3 regions of the Mesorhizobium sp. M0751 genome follow, and region 2 is predicted to be linked to each of the others. Evidence: predicted binding sites of a transcription regulator. Region 2 holds the regulator's gene; each other region holds the start of a gene.
What was found. The regulator LexA, encoded in region 2, represses DNA repair genes until DNA is damaged. The targets are predictions, from matches to a motif close to TGTTCNNNNTGTGTTCNG.
Positions count from the first base shown of each region.

Region 1: a site for LexA is predicted at 3,959-3,976, ahead of parE (DNA topoisomerase IV subunit B). Genes of this name have one in related genera too.
Region 3: a site for LexA is predicted at 2,065-2,082, ahead of NKI19_RS26305 (ImuA family protein). Genes of this name have one in related genera too.

Region 1 is NZ_JAMYPH010000006.1:210,536-216,931, forward strand. It holds gene gcvP (aminomethyl-transferring glycine dehydrogenase) at 1-2,539, shown strand, start outside; gene NKI19_RS12875 (GGDEF domain-containing protein) at 2,609-3,778, opposite strand; gene parE (DNA topoisomerase IV subunit B) at 4,047-6,098, shown strand; partial or broken gene NKI19_RS12885 (FUSC family protein) at 6,141-6,396, shown strand, end outside.
Region 2 is NZ_JAMYPH010000006.1:8,990-15,385, reverse strand. It holds gene NKI19_RS11920 (ComEC/Rec2 family competence protein) at 1-1,868, shown strand, start outside; gene lexA (transcriptional repressor LexA) at 1,862-2,596, opposite strand; gene kynU (kynureninase) at 3,044-4,291, shown strand; gene NKI19_RS11905 (hormone-sensitive lipase) at 4,389-5,219, shown strand; gene NKI19_RS11900 (molybdopterin molybdotransferase MoeA) at 5,227-6,396, opposite strand, start outside.
Region 3 is NZ_JAMYPH010000021.1:23,703-30,098, forward strand. It holds gene NKI19_RS26300 (DUF6504 family protein) at 1-1,011, opposite strand, end outside; gene NKI19_RS26305 (ImuA family protein) at 944-2,041, opposite strand; gene NKI19_RS26310 (metallopeptidase family protein) at 2,225-2,647, shown strand; gene NKI19_RS26315 (DUF1737 domain-containing protein) at 2,812-3,018, opposite strand; gene NKI19_RS26320 (HpcH/HpaI aldolase/citrate lyase family protein) at 3,047-3,928, opposite strand; gene NKI19_RS26325 (DUF4153 domain-containing protein) at 4,207-5,751, shown strand; gene NKI19_RS26330 (response regulator) at 5,756-6,396, shown strand, end outside.

The DNA.
Region 1 (6,396 bases), 200 kb from region 2:
GATCCAGCGCAACCTGTTCGAGAACCCGGCCTGGTATACCGCTTACACGCCCTACCAAGCCGAGATCAGCCAGGGCCGGCTGGAAATGCTGTTCAACTTCCAGACGCTGGTGACAGAACTGACCGGCCTGCCGGTTGCATCGGCCTCGCTGCTCGACGAGGCGACGGCAGTGGCCGAAGCTGTCGGCATTGCGCTCCGCCATCATCGCGACAGGCGCACCAAGGTGGCACTGGCTGGCACGCCGCACCCGCAGACGCTGGACGTCGTGCGCACGCGCGCCGAGCCGCTTGACATCGAGGTCGACGGCGAGGTGATCGACGACAACACCGCCGCCCTGCTGGTCTCCTGGCCCGATACGTTCGGCGTCTACGGCAATCACAAGGCAGCAATCGACAAGGCCCGCGCGGCCGGCGCGCTGGTCGTCTTCATCGCCGACCCGCTCGGCCTGACGCTGACCGATGCGCCGGCCAGGCTTGGCGCCGACATCGCCGTCGGCCCGATGCAGCGTTTTGGCGTGCCGATGGGCTTTGGCGGGCCGCACGCCGCCTATTGCGCCGTCTCCGACAGGCTGACGCGGCTGATGCCCGGCCGGCTCGTTGGCCAGTCGACGGATAGCAAGGGCCGTCCCGGTTATCGCCTCGCTTTGCAGACACGCGAGCAGCATATCCGCCGCGACAAGGCGACCTCCAACATCTGCACCGCACAGGCGCTGCTCGCCAATATGGCGACGGCCTATGCGATCTGGCACGGCCCTGCCGGGCTGCAGGCGATTGCCGGCCGCGTCCACACGCTGGCCAACCGCCTGGCCGCCGGCCTCAAGGCAGCGGGCGTTTCGGTGGTCGGCGAAAGCCGCTTCGACACGGTGACCGTGGATGTGAGGGGCAGAGCCGGCGCGATTGCCGCCGCCGCAGAAAAGACCGGCCGGCTGCTGCGCGTCATCGACGCCGATCATGTCGGCATCAGCTTCGACGAGACCTCCACCGAAGCCGATCTGGAGGCAATCGCAACACTTTTCGGCGCCAAGGCCGGCGTTGCCGCCGGCAGTTCCATGCCAGGAAAACCGCGCGGCAAGGAGTTCCTCACCCAGCCCGTCTTCCGCGAAAACCACTCGGAAACCGACATGATGCGCTTCCTGCGCCGGCTGGCCGACAAGGACCTGGCGCTTGACCGCGCCATGATCCCGCTCGGCTCCTGCACCATGAAGCTCAACGCCGCCGCCGAAATGATGCCGGTGAGCTGGCCTGATGTCGCCAACCTGCATCCCTTCGCGCCGGCAAATCATTCGATAGGCTATCGCGCCATAATCGACGAGCTGGAAGGCTGGCTGGCTGAGATCACCGGCTTCGACGCGGTGACCCTGCAGCCCAATGCCGGCAGCCAGGGCGAATATGCCGGGCTGCTCGCCATTCGCGGCTATCATCTGTCACGCGGCGAAGCCCATCGCACCGTCTGCCTGATCCCGTCCTCGGCGCATGGCACCAATCCCGCAAGTGCGGCCATGGCCGGCATGAGCGTCGTCGTCGTGCGCTGCACCGAGGACGGCAATATCGACATGGACGACCTGCAGGCCAAGGCGGCCGAGCATGCGCATAATCTCGCGGCGCTGATGTTCACCTATCCTTCGACGCATGGCGTCTTCGAGGAAGGCGCGCGCGACCTCTGCGCCCTCGTCCACAGCCATGGCGGCCAGGTCTATTTCGACGGCGCCAATCTCAACGCGCTGGTCGGCCTCGCCCGTCCCGGCGATATCGGCGCCGATGTCTGCCACATGAACCTGCACAAGACCTTCTGCATCCCGCATGGCGGCGGCGGCCCCGGTGTCGGGCCGATTGGCGTCAAGGCGCACCTGAAGCCATATCTGCCCGGCCACGTCACCGAAGGCTCGGCCCATGCCGTGGCGGCGGCACCGTTCGGCAGTGCGTCCATTCTGCCGATCACCTGGATGTATATTCGCATGATGGGCGCTTCCGGCCTGAAGCAGGCGACCGAGACGGCGATCATCTCCGCCAACTATGTGGCGACGCGGCTTGGCGAGCATTTCCCCCTGCTTTACAAGGGGCGCAACGGACGCGTTGCGCATGAATGCATCCTCGACACCCGCGTGCTCAAGGACAGCGCCGGCATCAGCGTCGACGACATCGCCAAGCGGCTGATCGACTATGGCTTCCACGCGCCGACCATGTCGTTCCCCGTGGCCGGCACGCTGATGGTCGAGCCGACCGAATCCGAGCCCAAGCGCGAGCTGGATCGCTTCTGCGAAGCCATGATTGCCATAGCCGGCGAGGCAGCCAAGGTGGCCAGGGGTGAATGGCCGTTGGCCGACAATCCTCTGGTCAACGCGCCGCACACCGCCGCCGAGGCATTGGCCGGCCAGTGGACCCATCCCTATTCGCGTCTGGAGGCGGCCTACCCCGCCGGCGATGCCGATACGGCGGCAAAATACTGGCCGCCGGTGTCACGCATCGACAACGTCGCCGGCGACCGCAACCTTGTCTGCTCCTGTCCGCCGCTATCGGAATATCTTGGCGCGGCGGAGTAGACCAGATCCCGAAAAGCGGAACCCGGTTTTCGGACAAGATCGTGGTCTAACAAGAAGATAGAAATCTCATCAGGCAGAACGCAAGGCCGGCCCGTCGGCCTTGCTCGCCCGGTCCCGGACGACGACGCGATTTCGCCCGGCGCGCTTTGCCGCATAGAGTGCTGCGTCGGCTTCGGCCAGCACATCGTCGAGACCGGTGCCGCTTGTTCCGCCAAAGCCGATGCCGCCGCTGACTGTGCTTCGCAACGGACCAAGTTGGGTGGCTACGACTTCCGTGCCGAAGGCGACGCTGATCTTGCTCGCAACGTCATAGGCCTTCTCTTCCGTCATCCGCGACATGACGAGCACGAATTCCTCTCCGCCCAACCGGAAGGCGTCGACGCCGGTCCGGGCGTATTTCCTGATGACGGCGGCAAAGCGGCGCAGAACCTGGTCGCCGACCGGGTGACCGAATACGTCGTTCGTCCTCTTGAAATGGTCAAGGTCGAACATGGCGACGGACATGAACGGACCGAAGACCCGCTCGCCGTAGAGTGCCGTCAACGCCCGCCGGTTCATCAGCCCGGTCAGTGGATCGGTCATCGTCTCGGCCTTCAATTCGATCTGCGCCTGCAAATGGTGCAGGGAGAGCGTCAATGCGCCGAGCCCGGTCATGCAGGCGACGGCCACGACGGAATTCACCCGCTCGGCCCAATTGTCGGGCGCAACACCGAGCACCCATTGGCCCTTGACCAGCAGGACCGCGCCGCAAAGTCCGAACGACAGGGCACAGACGCCGCTCAGGAACGAGACGACCAGCAATATCCGGCGATCGTGACCACCCTCAATCCAGAACATCGCCCCGATGAGCGAGAGCAGCGCCGTTACCGTCGCGTAGGTGACGATAAAGCCGACACCATCAAACCCGAGATACGTCGCGCCCGCGCAAACAGCCATCGCAACCAAAGTCGGCAAGATGGCGCGCCTGTAATCGCGCATGCTGAGATATTGCATGGCCGACAGGCAGATAATCAGGAAGCCGAGGCTGAGAAGCACAAGCACGATCTGGCAAAGCCAGGCGCTTGGATCCCTGGTGTAATGCCAGAACAACACTACATGTGCGACAAGCACGAGAATGCCGCACGCCACCGTCAGCACAAAGCGTGCCTGTGGCGCGGTGAACCAGATCGCAAACATGGTGATGCTAAGGCACGTGCCCGACAGCGCCGCCGCGAGCAGGAGCGAACTGTAATCCAACATGCTTAAGCGACAGCCTCTTGAGGGTTCCGCTGCAATTCTAGGTCAGCGACAGTCCGCAAATACCGTTTTTTCAGCCAATCTTCCGGCGTAACGTTCGGACAGGGTTTACAAAACGTGGATGCTCCAGGCTCATTTCCGCCGCTTGGCTGTCGAATGGTTTTGCAGTAAGAGGCTCCATCCTCGAACGTAACAGGAACCTCCGTCGCCTGCCCGCGAAAAGCGTGGCAGTATCGGGTGGTGATTCGTAGCATCGGAATCCAGGATCGGCATGGACGACAATAACGATCTTTTCGCCAAATTGGACAAGCAGCCGCAACCGGCTCGCGCCGCCGCGCGCCCAGCCGACCCGCTGGTGCAGGCGGCGAAGCGGCCGGCGCCCCGTGACGCCAGCGAGAGCTACAGTGCCGCCGACATCGAGGTGCTGGAGGGCCTGGAGCCGGTGCGCCGCCGCCCGGGCATGTACATTGGCGGCACCGACGACAAGGCGATGCACCATCTGTTTGCCGAGGTCATCGACAATTCGATGGACGAGGCGGTCGCCGGCCATGCGACCTTCATCGATGTCGAGCTTTCCGCCGACGGATACCTGTCCGTCACCGACAATGGCCGCGGCATTCCGGTCGATCCGCACCCGAAATTCAAGAAGCCGGCGCTCGAACTCATCATGACGACGCTGCATTCAGGCGGCAAGTTCGACAGCAAGGTCTACGAAACTTCGGGAGGTCTGCACGGTGTCGGCGTTTCCGTGGTCAACGCGCTGTCCGACCATCTCGAGGTCGAGGTCGCGATCGGGCGCAAGCTCTATCGCCAGCGCTTCTCGCGAGGCGTTCCGGTGACCGGCCTTGAGCAGCTCGGCGAGGTGCACAATCGCCGCGGCACGAAGATCCGCTTCCATCCAGACGAGCAGATTTTCGGCAAGGGTGCTGCGTTCGAGCCGGCCCGGCTCTACCGCATGGCGCGGTCAAAGGCCTACCTGTTCGGCGGTGTCGAAATCCGCTGGACCTGCGATCCCTCGCTGATCAAGGAAAAGGACACGACGCCGGCCAAGGCAGAATTCCATTTTCCGGGCGGCCTCAAGGACTATCTGAAAGCCTCGCTCGGCGACGAATTCCAGGTCACCCGTGAAATGTTTGCCGGCAAGAGCGAGAAGCAGGGCGGCCATGGTTCGCTTGAATGGGCGGTGACCTGGTTCGGCGGCGACGGTTTTATCAATTCCTATTGCAACACCATTCCGACCGCCGAAGGCGGCACGCATGAGGCCGGCTTCCGCAACGTCCTGACGCGCGGCTTGCGCGCTTATGCCGACCTGGTCGGCAACAAGCGCGCTTCGATCGTCACATCCGAGGATGTGATGATCTCGGCGGCGGGCATGCTGTCGGTGTTCATCCGCGAACCGGAATTCGTCGGCCAGACCAAGGACAGGCTGGCGACGATCGAGGCGATCCGCATCGTCGAAAGTGCTATCCGCGACCCATTCGACCACTGGCTGGCCGACAATCCGCAGGAAGCGTCGAAACTGCTCGAATGGGTGATCGCGCGCGCCGACGAGCGGGTGCGCCGCCGCCAAGAAAAGGAAGTGTCGCGCAAGAGTGCGGTGCGCAAGCTGCGCCTGCCCGGAAAGCTCGCCGATTGCACGCAGAATGCTGCCGCCGGTGCCGAGCTCTTCATCGTCGAGGGCGATTCGGCCGGCGGTTCGGCAAAGCAGGCGCGCGACCGCGCCAGCCAGGCGGTGCTGCCGCTGCGCGGCAAGATCCTCAACGTCGCCAGCGCCGGCAGCGACAAGCTGGCCGGCAACCAGCAGATATCCGACCTCATCCAGGCGCTTGGCTGCGGTACGCGCTCGAGATACCGCGACGAGGACCTGCGTTACGACCGGGTCATCATCATGACCGATGCCGACGTCGACGGCGCCCATATCGCCTCGCTGCTGATCACCTTTTTCTACCAGGAGATGCCAAGCCTGGTCCGCGGCGGCCATCTCTATCTGGCGGTGCCGCCGCTTTATTCGATCCGGCAGGGCGGCAAGGTCGCCTATGCCCGCGACGACGCGCACAAGGACGAACTTTTGCGCACCGAATTCACCGGGCGCGGCAAGGTCGAAATCGGCCGCTTCAAGGGGCTGGGCGAAATGATGGCTGCTCAGCTCAAGGAAACCACCATGGACCCGAAAAAGCGCACGCTGCTCAGGGTCGATGTGATCGACGCCGAGGCGGCGACCAAGGATGCGGTCGACGCATTGATGGGGACCAAACCTGAGGCTCGCTTCCGCTTCATCCAGGAACGCGCGGAATTCGCCGAGACGGAAGTGCTGGATATCTGAGCTCCCGCCGCTAGCTTGGCCTTCTGAGCTGGAGACGAGCACTTGATCTGGGCGCGGCTGAAGGACGATATCGGCACGCGGATCGCTGGCCTGACGCGGCCGACGCGCTCGGACTGGATTTTTGCCCCGCGCACCGTTTCGGCCGGCCTCATCGCGCTTTTGGCCGCCTATGCGCTGAAGCTCGACCACCCGCAATGGGCGATGATGACGGTGTTCATCGTCGCACAGCCGGTCGCCGGCATGGTGCTGGCGAAGGGGTTTTATCGTCTCCTCGGCACGCTTGCCGGCGCGCTGGCGG
Region 2 (6,396 bases):
TGATCTCAACTGCCAGGCCGACGCTGCGCTATATGCCGGGACGGGTCCGCGTTTCGGCGATGAAGATACCGGCTGAGCTGACCGCTGGTTCCGAGATCACCGGCTATGTGCGGCTGCTGCCGCCGACCGGCCCGGTGCGGCCCGACAGCTATAATTTCTCCTTCGACAGCTATTTCGCCGGTATCGGCGGCAGCGGCTTTTTTCTCGGCAATCCGAAAGTCGTGTCGTCGGGCAGCATGCCGCTTGCCGCGCGGCTTTCTTCCGCGATCGAAGACGCGCGCGAATCCATCGCCGACCATATCCGCAGCCGCATCGGCGGCGCCGAGGGCGAGATTGCTGCTGCGCTGATCGTCGGCGTGCGCGCCGGCATTCCCGAGGAGATCAACGAAGCGATGCGGCGTACAGGCATCTATCACATCATCTCTATCTCGGGGCTGCATATGGCGTTGGTCGCCGGCACCATCATGGCGCTGCTGCGCGGCGCCTTTGCGCTGTTTCCCGATTTCTCATCGCGACGGCCGGTCAAGAAATATGCCGCGGCCACCGCGCTTTTTTCGATTGCGGCCTACCTCGTCTTTTCCGGCATTGTGGTAGCGGCCGAACGCAGCTTCATCATGCTGGCGGTGATGCTTATCGCCGTGCTGTTCGACCGGGCCGCGCTCACCATGCGCAACCTGGCGATCTCGGCCATCGCGGTCATCCTGGTGTCGCCGCACGAGGTGGTCGGTCCGAGTTTCCAGATGTCCTTCGCCGCGACGGCGGCCCTTGTCGGCGCCTATGCAGGCTGGTCCGATTACCGCGCCGGCAGGGCCGCCACGCCGCCGCTGCGGCGGTCGCCGCTACGCTTTGCCACGCGAAAGGTCCTGCTGGGCATGGGCGGCCTAGCGATGACCTCGATCATTGCAGGGAGCGCCACGGCGCTTTTCGCCATATGGCACTTCCAGCGCGTGGCGCCGCTCAGCCTGTTCGCCAATCTGGCCATCATGCCCATCGTCTCACTGGTCGTCATGCCCTTCGCCGTTCTCAGCGCGCTGGCGATGCCGTTCGGTGCGGATGGGCCGTTCCTCTATGTGATGGGCAAGGGGCTAACGGCGATGATCGCCCTGTCCGGGTGGATCTCCGAGCGCTCGCCGATCGATGCGGTCGGGCTGATTTCGCTGAGATCCGTCCTTCTGGTGACGATCGCCCTCGTCATTGCCAGCATGGCGACGACCTGGTTGCGGCTCGCGGCACTTCCTTTTGCGCTCGCCGGCTTGCTGACGACAACGCAGACGCGCGTACCCGATGTATTGATCTCGGAGGACGCACGGCTGGTCGCGCTGCCGATTGGGAGCGGTGAACTCGCGGTCAACCGGGCACGCCCGAATGAGTTCACCATCGACAACTGGAAACGCGCGCTCACATCAGAGGCTATCGTCGCGCCGGAAACACCTGGAAAGAACGACCCGCAATTCGACATTGCCGATCCGGCCGAACTACCGCCGGGCATGCCGTTCATTTGCGCGGACGGCCTCTGCCTTGCCAGGCATCCATCCGGCGCGATCATCGCGCAAGCCAAGGACCGCAATACTGCGCGGCCAGCCTGCGCCTTTGCCAGTTTGATCGTCATCGACGACGCCACCGCCCATAACCCCTGCTACTACGACCGGCTGGTCCTCGTCGTCACCAAACGGCAACTGGCGCGCGCGGGAAGTGCCGCCGTCTATTTCGATCCACAAGCGGCAACACGCGCCGAAATCCGTTTCGCAGTCGAAAAATCATACCGGCCCTGGCACGTGCAGCGGAAATTTTCACGCGCGGCGCGGGGCCTGCCGCCATACCGCAGGGCCGACAAACCCAAAGCCGGCGCCAAGGGCGGAGCTCAGTAGCGGCGGATCAGTCCGACGAGCTTGCCTTGCACCTTGACCCTGTCTGGTCCGAAGATGCGCGTCTCGTAGGCCGGATTGGCGGCTTCCAGGGCGATCGAAGCGCCCTTGCGGCGGAACCGCTTCAGCGTCGCTTCCTCCTCGTCGACCAGTGCCACCACGATCTCACCGGGGCTCGCCGTATCGGCATTGCGGATGATCACCGTGTCGCCGTCGAAAATGCCAGCCTCGATCATCGAATCGCCTTTGACCTCGAGCGCATAATGCTCGCCGCCCATGATCATATCCGGCGGCACCGAAATCGAATGCGTCTGGTGCTGGATGGCGTCGATCGGCACACCGGCGGCGATGCGGCCCATCACCGGGATCGAAACGGCGGCGACGACATCGTCGTCATTGCCGGCTGCAGGGACGCGCGACGATGTCGGCTTGCCCTGCCGAGGGGCGCCTTGCCCGAGGCTGCCCTGGATGACACTCGGCGAGAACTTGCGTGCCGCATTGAGGCCGGGGGCGATCGAGTCAGGCAGGCGCAGCACCTCCAGCGCACGGGCCCGGTTGGGCAAACGGCGAATGAAGCCGCGCTCCTCCAGTGCCGTAATAAGCCGGTGGATTCCCGATTTGGAAGCCAGGTCGAGCGCTTCCTTCATCTCGTCGAAGGAAGGCGGGATACCGCTTTCCTTCAATCTTTCGTGGATGAACATAAGCAGTTCGTGTTGTTTGCGTGTCAGCATAGCGACCCCCAACAGAATCAGAAAAACAAACCCAGAACAAACACTATCTGTTCCAGTTGTGTTCCGCAACTGTTTAAAGTTTAATGAATGCGTTAAGGCTCGGGAAACAAACGACGTCCCCTAACCGGGGTACCGCACTTTCACCGTCGCGAGCCTCATCGCCTTGATTCTGCTTTCGTTTGCGCCCTTCTGGCTTCCCGGAAGGCCACATTGGCATCGGCCGTCGGTCGGCAAATGGCACGGAAGTGAACCCTATCGAGTGTGCGGTTTGGTCAATGCACCGTGAACGAAACGAACTCAAAACGCCAACCTCGGGTTAGGTCCTGGTTTCCATCGCCTGGTCAGGCTGCTTCTCGCCGGTGGAGTCTTGCTGCGCGCAACCAGGTAATGGAAGAACAGTCGATGCGTGTCCGGCGTTGCGTTGGATCTTGGGGGAGCAGGCAAATCATGACAGGAATTCCCGATCTCGTGGCCGTAAAGGCGATGGATGCCGCGGATCCGCTGCGCGCGATGCGCGACCGCTTTGTGTTGCCGCAAGGAGTGATCTATCTCGACGGCAATTCGCTAGGAGCTGCTTCACGTGCCGCTTTCGATGAATTGCGCAAGGCCGCGACCGAAGAATGGTCGCATGATCTTATCCGCGCCTGGAACGCGGCCGGCTGGTTCAACATGCCGCTCGAACTCGGCGACCAGCTCGGGCGCCTGATTGGCGCCGCGGCCGGCCAGACGGTGGTCTGCGACACGACGTCGGTCAACATCTACAAGCTGCTGCACGCCGCCATGGCTATGCGACCGGAGCGGCAGGTCATCGTCGCCGAGGGCGATAGTTTTCCGACGGACCTCTACATGGCTGAGGGTGTGGTTTCGACGCGAAAAGATACGCTGCTGCGCCTCTCGGGGGTCGACGCGCCGAGCATCGAGGAGCTGATCGACGCACGCACCGCCGTGGTGCTGGTCAACCACGTCAACTACAAGTCGGGCGAACTGCGCGACATGCCGGCGCTGACGCGCAGGGCCCAGGAAGCCGGGGCGATGATCGTCTGGGATCTCTGCCACACCGCCGGTGCGATGCCAGTCGAGCTCGACAAGGCAAAGGCCGATTTTGCCGTTGGCTGCACTTACAAATATCTGAATGGCGGACCGGGCGCGCCTGCCTTCATCTATGCGGCTGAGCGGCATCTTGCCGACATCCAGCAGCCGCTCACCGGCTGGTGGGGCCATGCACGGCCCTTCGCCTTCGAGCCAGGCTATGCGGCCGGCACCGGCATCCGCCGGTTTCTGTGCGGCACCCAGCCGATCCTGTCGATGCGCACGCTGAAGGGCGCGCTCGACATCTGGAACGATGTCGACATGACGGCGGTGCGCAAGAAGAGCATTGCGCTGGCCGATCTGTTCATCGAGCTTGTCGAGGCAAAGTGCGGCACTTACGGGCTCACGCTCGAAAGCACGCGCGACGGGGAAAAACGCGGCAGCCAGATTTCATTCATGCATGAGCATGGCTACCAGATCATGCGCGCGCTGATCGAACGCGGCGTGATCGGCGATTTTCGCGCGCCATCGACCATGCGCTTCGGCTTCACCCCGCTCTATGTCGGCTATGCCGATGTCTGGCAGGCCGTCGAAGTGCTTGAGGACATCCTGCGCACCGGTGCGTGGAAGGATGCGCGCTTCGCCATCAAGGCGGCTGTCACTTGAGATTGATGCGAGAGCTGGAGCCGTGAGGCTGGCGACGACGCGCCGCGCGATGCTTACGGCTACGTTGCAAGGCCATATTGCCAGGGGAGGGCGCAGGGTGTTCGAACGTCACATTGCCGATTGGGATAACGCCTATGCCAACGGCGCCAATATAGCCGGCAGCGATCGCTGGCCGGCGGCCTGGATGGAGCCAGCGCGGGTTTTCCGCGACGTGCTTTCGACCGAGGGCAGGGCGCGGCTCGACTTGGCCTATGGCGATAAACCACGCAACCGGCTCGATCTTTTCCTGCCGGCCACCAAGCCCAAGGGGCTCGTGGTGTTCGTCCATGGCGGCTACTGGATGGCATTCGACAAGAGTTTCTGGTCGCATCTTGCCGCTGGCCCTGTTGATCGCGGCTATGCGGTTGCGATGCCGTCCTACACGCTCTGTCCGCAGATACGCATTGCCGGCATCGTCAAGGAAGTCGGCGCGGCGATCGGCACAGCGGCGGCGATGGTCGCAGGGCCGCTGATGCTGACCGGACACTCGGCCGGCGGCCATCTTGTTAGCCGGATGGTTACGGCGACGACGCCGCTGGCGCCCGAAGTGGTCCGGCGCGTTCGTCGCGTGGTGTCGATCTCGGGAGTGCACGATTTGCGCCCGATCATGTGCACCGGCATGAACGAGACGCTGGCGATCGATGAGGCCGAGGCGCAGGCCGAAAGCCCGGTGCTGCTGCGCCCGATGGACAAGGCCCGCCTGACCTGCTGGGCCGGCGGCGGCGAGCGCGCCGAATTCCTGCGCCAGAGCGCGGTGCTGGCCAACATCTGGATCGGCCTAGGTGCCTCGACCAGCTCTGTGGTCGAGCCTGACCGGCACCATTTCAACATCATCGACGGTTTGGCCGATCCAGACCATCCGCTGACCCAGGCCTTGATCTCGGAGTGAGGCAGGTTCAGCGTAGCATCAGCACGTCGCAGGGGGAGCCCGCCGCCGCGGCAGGCGCGAACGGCGCGCGAACGATCAATCCGTTGGCATCGGCCAGCATTTTCAGCATCGAGGAGTCCTGGATGCCGAACGGCGTCGCCACGAGCGTACCGGCGTCGTCTGTGACAACAGCCCGCACATAATCTTGCCTGAGATCGTTGGCCGGCATGGCAGCACCGAGCCGCACCTGACGTATATCCTGCTGAAAGGCGCGGCCGCCGAGCCGCGCCAGCAGCGGCTTCAGGAAGAGCTGAGTGCAGACCAGGCTTGCCACCGGATTGCCGGGCAGGCCAATGCAGCGAATGTCGCCCAGCCGCCCGAACATCAGCGGCTTGCCCGGCCGCATGGCGATCTTCCAGAAATCGAGCGTCATGCCTTGCCCGGTCAGCACGTCATGGACGAAGTCGTGGTCACCGACCGAGGCACCGCCCAGCGTGACGATGACGTTCGCGCCAGCCTTCACGGCCTTTTCAACCAATGCGGCGATCGCCTCCCTGTGGTCCGGTGCGATGCCAAGGTCGAGCGCGCGCGCACCGACCGACTGTGTGGCAGCGGCGACACCATAGGCGGTGGAGGAGATGATCTGGTCGGGGCCAAGATTGCTGCCCGGCGGCAGCAATTCGTCGCCGGTCGCGATGATGGCGAGCAGCGGCCGTTTGACCACGCGGACCTCGGGGTGGTTGGCCGACGCCGCCAGCGACAAGGCCGCCGGATCGAGCAGGCGGCCCTTGGGCAGCAGGACATCGCCCTTGGCGAAATCGAGCCCGAGGCGGCGGATGTTGCGCCCCTGCACAGTCGGCTCCGTCACTTCTACGACACCGCCGCCGAGATCGCGGACGTTCTCCTGGATGACGATGGTGTCGGCGCCTTCGGGAAGCGGCGCGCCGGTGAAGATACGCACGGCCTGCCCCTGCTGCACCGTTCCGGCAAAGCCGCGTCCGGCCGGCGCCACGCCGACCACCGAAAGCTTTGCCGGTACGGACGCGATATCGGCCGCCCGCACGGCATAGCCATCCATAGCGGAAGCGTTGAACGGCGGCTGGGTGCGGAGCGCCACAACCGGCTCCGCCAGCACGCGGTCGGCGGCATCCAGCAGTGCGACGCGTTCGCCCGGCAGCGCTCCTGCGCCGTCCAGCAG
Region 3 (6,396 bases), on a different contig from region 2:
AATGCGGTCGGCAAAAAGCGCGATATCGGCACCGTCGTCGTTCGTCTCGCCGGCAAGGTCGGCCTGCTGCATGTCGAAGGCGGCGACAGTCAGCACCGAAAGGCGCACGAGATCGAAGCCATAGCCGGCGTCGATATCCTGTTCGAGCGCGGCAAGCCTTTCGTGGAACAATTTCTGGATCAGCCGCGGCTCGCGCAGAGGCCGCGAGGTGCCGACGGCGATGCGGCTGACGCCGCCATCGACGCGGAAAAGCAGCAGCGCCAGCCGCCTTGCGCCCTCGCCGCGACGCTCGAGGTCGCTCTTCAAGGTGGTCGCCAGCATGCCGGTCAGCCGCTCGATGTCCTCGGTCAGCATGATCGGCTCGGCAAGGTGACGCTCGACCGAAAGCGGTGCCACCGGCAGGCGCGGCGACACGGCCTCCTCAAGGCGGCCGAGCGCCTGGTCGAGGCGCAAGAGCAGCGATGCGCCGAAGCGGCGGGCCAGCGGCGCGCGCGGTGCTGCCATGACGGCGCCCGCCGTGCGCAGGCCGACGCTTTCGAGGCTGGCGCGGACCTCCGGGCCGATGCGCAGCGCCGCCAGCGGCAAGGGCGCGAGAAGCGCTTCCTCCTCGCCATCGGGAACGATGCGGTCGCCGGCAAACCGCGCCGCCGCCCAGGCAGCACCAGGCGTGGCGGCAAGCCCGGCGCGGACATCGAAGCCCTGATGGAAAAAACGCGACAGGATATCGTCCAGCATCGAGCGTTCGCCGCCGAAAAGATGGGTGCAGCCGGTGACGTCGAGATAGAGGCCGTCGGTCCCGTCGAGCGCCACCAGCGGGGTATAGCGGTCGCACCAGTCGGCGAGGCCTTCGAGCAGGCGCCGGTCGGCCTCCGGATCGGCCTCCACGATGTCGATCGAGGGATGCATGGCGCGCGCATCGGCTATGCCCATGCCGCGCTTCAGATTAAGCGCCTCGCCCCGCTCGTCGAGGGCGGCGATGCGCTGGGTGTTCCCTTGGCGATGGCTGATCACGAGCGGTGGGTGAGATGGCGGCAGGTGATCCGACGGCCGGGAACGCCAGGACCGCCCCAGACGCTGCCGCAGGATCCTCTCGGCGGCGAGATGCGGAAACCACAGGGACAGGACTCTTTGGCCGTTCTGGGGTCCATTCCTGAGACCTTCTTTCCTCGCCCCGTCTTTCTTCGAATATGCGTTCATCGGGGTTCCACTCCAGTGTGAATTTTCCGGGCAAGGCCGTGCGGCTCTTGCCGATGGTGACGGTGAAGGCGGGCCGGCCGATCGAGCCGGCGAGCGGGCCGGCGAGCGTCTCGCGCGCTGCCGCCGGTGCCGGCGACAGGACGAGGCGGACCGGTGCTGCCGTCGGCTCGGGCTCGCCGGCCTGGCGCAGCAGGAACAGCGGCCGGCCGGCACTCTGCGCCCGGGCGTGCAGCCGCCGCGTCGCGGTGAGGTCCAGCCGCTGCGGGCTGCCGCGGATTTCGAGGATGACAGCGGCCAGCGCCGTCATCCTGGCAGCCTCCTCGGCGACCCACAGCGCATCGGGTAGCCTTGGCGCCTCGGAAAACAGCAATTGCTCCGGCTCGATGCCGAAGAAGGCGTGAAGCCCCCGGGCATAGGGAAAGCCGGCCTCGCGGAAAACCTCGGATGTGCCGATCCACAGCACCGGCAGTCGCGGCCCCTGACTGAGGATCAGGCTGACGAGCGACAAGGCAAAACCGGCGACGGCCCCGGCATCGCGGGTCGCGGCGCCATGAAACTCGCTCAGCGCCGCCTTCGGCAGGCCGCCGCTCAGCGCAGCATCGAGGCGCTCGGCGCCGGTGCGCAAAAACGCATCGGGCGGCGCCACGGCGAGGCCGCGGCGGACAATGGTCAGATTCCGAGCGGGTGCCGGATGCCGAGAGGGTGCCGGACTCTGACGAGGGACATCCGCGTCAAACGACGAACCGGCCGGCGCCTCCAGGCGTTCGGGCAAGGTCCCTTCGATCTTCGCGATCTGGCGGCGCAGGGCAAAAACAGTCTCCCGCGCCACGGCGCTTGTCGCCATGACGGTCAGCTTCCACTCACAATTGTTCCTGTTATGTTCCTATAGATTCCAGAGGCCGCCCGAAGAGTCAAGCGGAGTCATGGAGAATTTATTCCTGTAGTTGGGGCATGACACGGGCGCTCCAGTCCGATCATTTGCCGAGTCCGGCCTGAAAGCCTATATGCCGGGATCAAAGGACAAAGCATGGCTCGCATCTACCAAACACGCATCTGGCACGACCAGCTTTCGCCAACGATGGAGGAAATCGAGCTCCTGGCGCTGGAGGCCTATGCCCATCTGCCCGAGGAGTTTCGCAAGCTGACCGGCGAGATCGTCATTCAGATCGCCGAATTCCCGACCGACGAGATCATGGACGACCTTTCGCTGGAAACGCCCTTCGACCTGCTCGGCCTGTTCGAGGGGCGCGGCATCGCCGAGCGCTGGAATCCGCAGACCGGCGAGGGGCCGAACCGCATCACGCTCTATCGCCGCGCCATCCTCGACTACTGGGCCGAGAACGAGGAAACGCTGGGCGACATCGTCACCCATGTGCTGATCCACGAGATCGGCCACCATTTCGGCCTGTCGGACGACGATATGGAGAAGATCGAAGAGGCAGCGGAGTAGGATGTGCTGATATTCAGGTGATGCCGGCCTGCGAACGGCGGTTTCCTGCGCTTCCGGTGCTCACGTACCCAAAAGTACGCTCCGCTCCGGTTCTCGGAATCCACCATTCTCGGCGCGGCCTGACCTGAATCTCAACACACCCTGCTTCGGCGCTTTTGCAAAGCCTACCAGTCGCTGAGCTTGGTGTCGGGGCCGTATTCCTGGCCCTCGATGTCCTTCACCACCGCCTGGGCGCAGCGCATGGTCTTGGCCTCCTTGTCATAGGCATAGGTCGGCGAGCCGAACAGGTGCCAGCCCTTGTTGAGCGCCGCCGTCACCTTGTGGCAGAAGCTGGCGTCGTCCGGGCCGGACAGAAAGCGGTAGAGTTTCATTCTTCAATCCTGTCGTCAGTTGCGATAATCATGCGCGAACAGCGGCGGCCTTCGCCAGCAGTTTTTCGGCCTGCGCCAGATGCAGCCGCTCGACCATCTTGCCGTTCAGCGCAACTACCGCCCTACCGGTATTTTCGGCGAGCGCGAAGGCTTCCTTGATCGTGCGCGCCTCGGCCAATGCTTCAGGCGACGGTGCAAAGGCGCGGTTCGCGGCCTCGATCTGGGCTGGATGGATCAGCGACTTGCCGTCAAAACCCATGGCGGCCGCTTCCGTGCACTCGCGCGCAAAGCCGTCCATATCGCTAAAATCATTGAAGACGCCATCGAGCAGGTCAAGGCCGCCGGCACGCGCCGCGAGCACCATCTGCATCAGCCATGGCACGAGATAGCGCCGGTCGGGCGTGGCGAGAATGCCTGTGTCCTTGACCAGATCATTCGTTCCGGTAACGAAACAAACCAGTCGAGAGGCCGGATCGCGGCCGAGCTCAGCGATCGGCCCGATGTTGAGCAGCGCCTTGGGCGTCTCGAGCATCGCCCACAGCTTGACCTCGTCCGGGATAAAATTGTCGTCGAGCACGTCGCCGGCCTCGAGGATGTCGCGGGGCGTATCGACCTTGGGCAGCAAGATGGCGTCGGGTGTGCATTTGGCCGCGGCCAGCAGGTCGGCGCCGCCCCACTCGCTCGACAGCGCGTTGATGCGTACGACCATCTCGCAGCGCCGATCGGAACGGCCGGCGAAAATCGCCGCCAGCTTTTCGCGCGCGGAAGGCTTGTCAACCGGGGCGACGGCGTCCTCGAGATCGATGACGACGGCATCGCAGGCCAGCGACGGGATTTTTGCCAGCGCCTTGTCGTTCGAGGCCGGGACGTAAAGCACCGAGCGGCGCGGGCGATAGCTTTCGGTGGTCATCTCCGATCTATGCCGCCTGCAGCCGGCCGAGGCAAGCCGTGCACAAAAACTGCACGCAATTTCGGAAAATCTCCTCGTCTCCGCCCCGCTTGCCGCCCGACAGAATGCGACAGGGGCGGCATGCAAGAAAAAACGAACTCCCGTTGGTCCCTGCCGTACCGGCTTCGCCGCGAAAGCTGGTGGCTCGTCGATCCGCCCCAGACTTTGGCAACCCTCCTCCCTTTCGTCCGCAAATCCCTGCCCACCGGCCGCATCAAAGCCACCGAGAAAGCCCGATCATGATAGTATTCCTCTCGGCGGCGCCGAGCTATTGCAGCCGCTTCGGCATTGCCGTCCTGCTCGTCGCGCTGGCTGATTTCTTTTTCTATGGCCAACCGGCGGGCATCACACTTTTCCTGTTCGGCGTTGCGATTGCCGCGGGGAGCATGGCTCTCCATCCTCTCGGCGTCTTCAACGATGGCAGGTTCTGGTTCAAGCCGGTTGCGCTGCTTGTGGCGCTGCTGCCGCTTGTGGAAAATGTCAGCGCACTGTCCGTCTCGATCGCGCTGGCGGCGACGGCCATCTTCGCGCTTTCACTGGCCGGACGGTTGCGGCGCGGCCTTGCCCGCGTCGCCGGCCAACTCTCGCTGTTCCTGCTGGCAACGCCATTTCGGCTCGTCCTGGATTTCCTCCGCTGGCGCACGGCGGCGCGGCGGCTTGGCCGGCGGCGCGTGCGCCTTGCGGCGATCGCCGTCTGGGTCATGCCGCTGAGCCTCGGCGCGGTGTTCCTCGCCCTGTTCGGCGCCGCCAATCCGGTCATCGAATACTGGTTCTCGCTGATCGACCTGATGGCACTGCTCAACCTCATCCAGCTGCCACGTCTCGCCTTCTGGCTGTTCGTGCTTGCCGGCGTCTGGGCCTTTCTGCGGCCGCGGCTGCCGCGCTTGTTCCGCCGCCGCAAAGTGTCGCCAGCCAGCGCACCGGCGACGCCGGCCACCAGGACCACCATCGAAGACATCGTCTTCGGCAAGGCCGCCATTCTCCGCGCGCTTGTTGTCTTCAACATCCTGTTCGCGGTGCAGAGCGCACTCGACGCCACCTATCTGTGGGGCGGTATCGCGCTTCCCGACGGGCTGACCTATGCCGCCTACGCGCATCGCGGCGCCTACCCGCTGATCGTCACGGCGCTGCTGGCCGCCGGCTTCGTGCTGGCGGCGCTGAGGCCGGGAAGTGCGACCTCCGGCGATCCGCTCATACGCCGGCTGGTTTATGTGTGGGTGGCGCAGAACATCCTCCTGGTGATCTCGTCGATCCTGCGGCTCGATCTCTATATCGGCATCTATGCGCTGACCTATTGGCGTGTCGCCGCCTTCGTCTGGATGGGGCTGGTGGCGGCGGGCCTTGTCCTGATCATCGCCCGCATCGCGCGCGAAAAGTCCAACGAATGGCTGCTTTCCGCCAATCTTCTGACGCTATCGGCGACGCTCTATGCCTGCTCGTTCATCAACTTTGCCGCGCTGATCGCCAACTACAATGTCGACCATTGCCTCGAAATGACCGGCCAAGGCACCCAGCTCGACGTCTGGTACCTGCGCTCGCTCGGCCCCGGCGCCTTGCCGGCCCTCGATCGCTTCGTCCAGCACCAGAGCAGGACGGTTTCTGCGGAGGATGCCTCCATCCGCGAACTCGCAGGCTGGTATGCACAGGACGAAGCACGCTTCCGCGCCGGCCAGGAAAACTGGCGCGCGTGGAGCTTTCGCAATTGGCGGATCAATCGCACCCTCGACAGGCGTGGCGCATTCGTGGTTCCTCCGATGTCCGAACCCTTCATGCCGGGCCGCTGATTTGATGCCGCACCACATACTGGTCGCCGACGACGATCCGCACATTCGCGAAATCATCTGCTTCGCACTGGAAAAGGCCGGCATGAAAACGCTGGCGGTGCCGGACGGCGCGGCTGCCTTGCAGGCGATCGAACGCCGTGCGCCCGATCTCGTCGTGCTCGATATCGGCATGCCGGAAATGGACGGACTGGAAGTGTGCCGGCGGCTGCGCCACACATCCGACGTGCCGGTGCTGTTCCTGTCCGCGCGGGATGAAGAGATCGACCGCATCCTGGGGCTGGAGATGGGCGGCGACGACTATGTCACCAAGCCGTTCAGCCCGCGCGAGCTGGTCGTCCGCGTCAACGTCATCCTGCGGCGCGCCCGGCCCGCGCCGGAACCAGCTGACGACCGGCAATTCTCGCATGGCAGACTGTTGCTGGTTCCGGCAAGCCATACAGGCAGCTTCGACGGCAAGCCGCTGGCGCTGACCTCGATCGAATTCGCGATCCTGAAAGGATTTCTGGCGCGGCCGGCGCATGTGCTCGGCCGTGACTTGGTGATGGCCAACGCCTATGCCGCCAACATCCATGTCGCAGACCGCACCGTCGACAGCCATATCCGCAACATCCGCGCCAAGCTGGCGGCAGTCGGCTGCCTCGATGC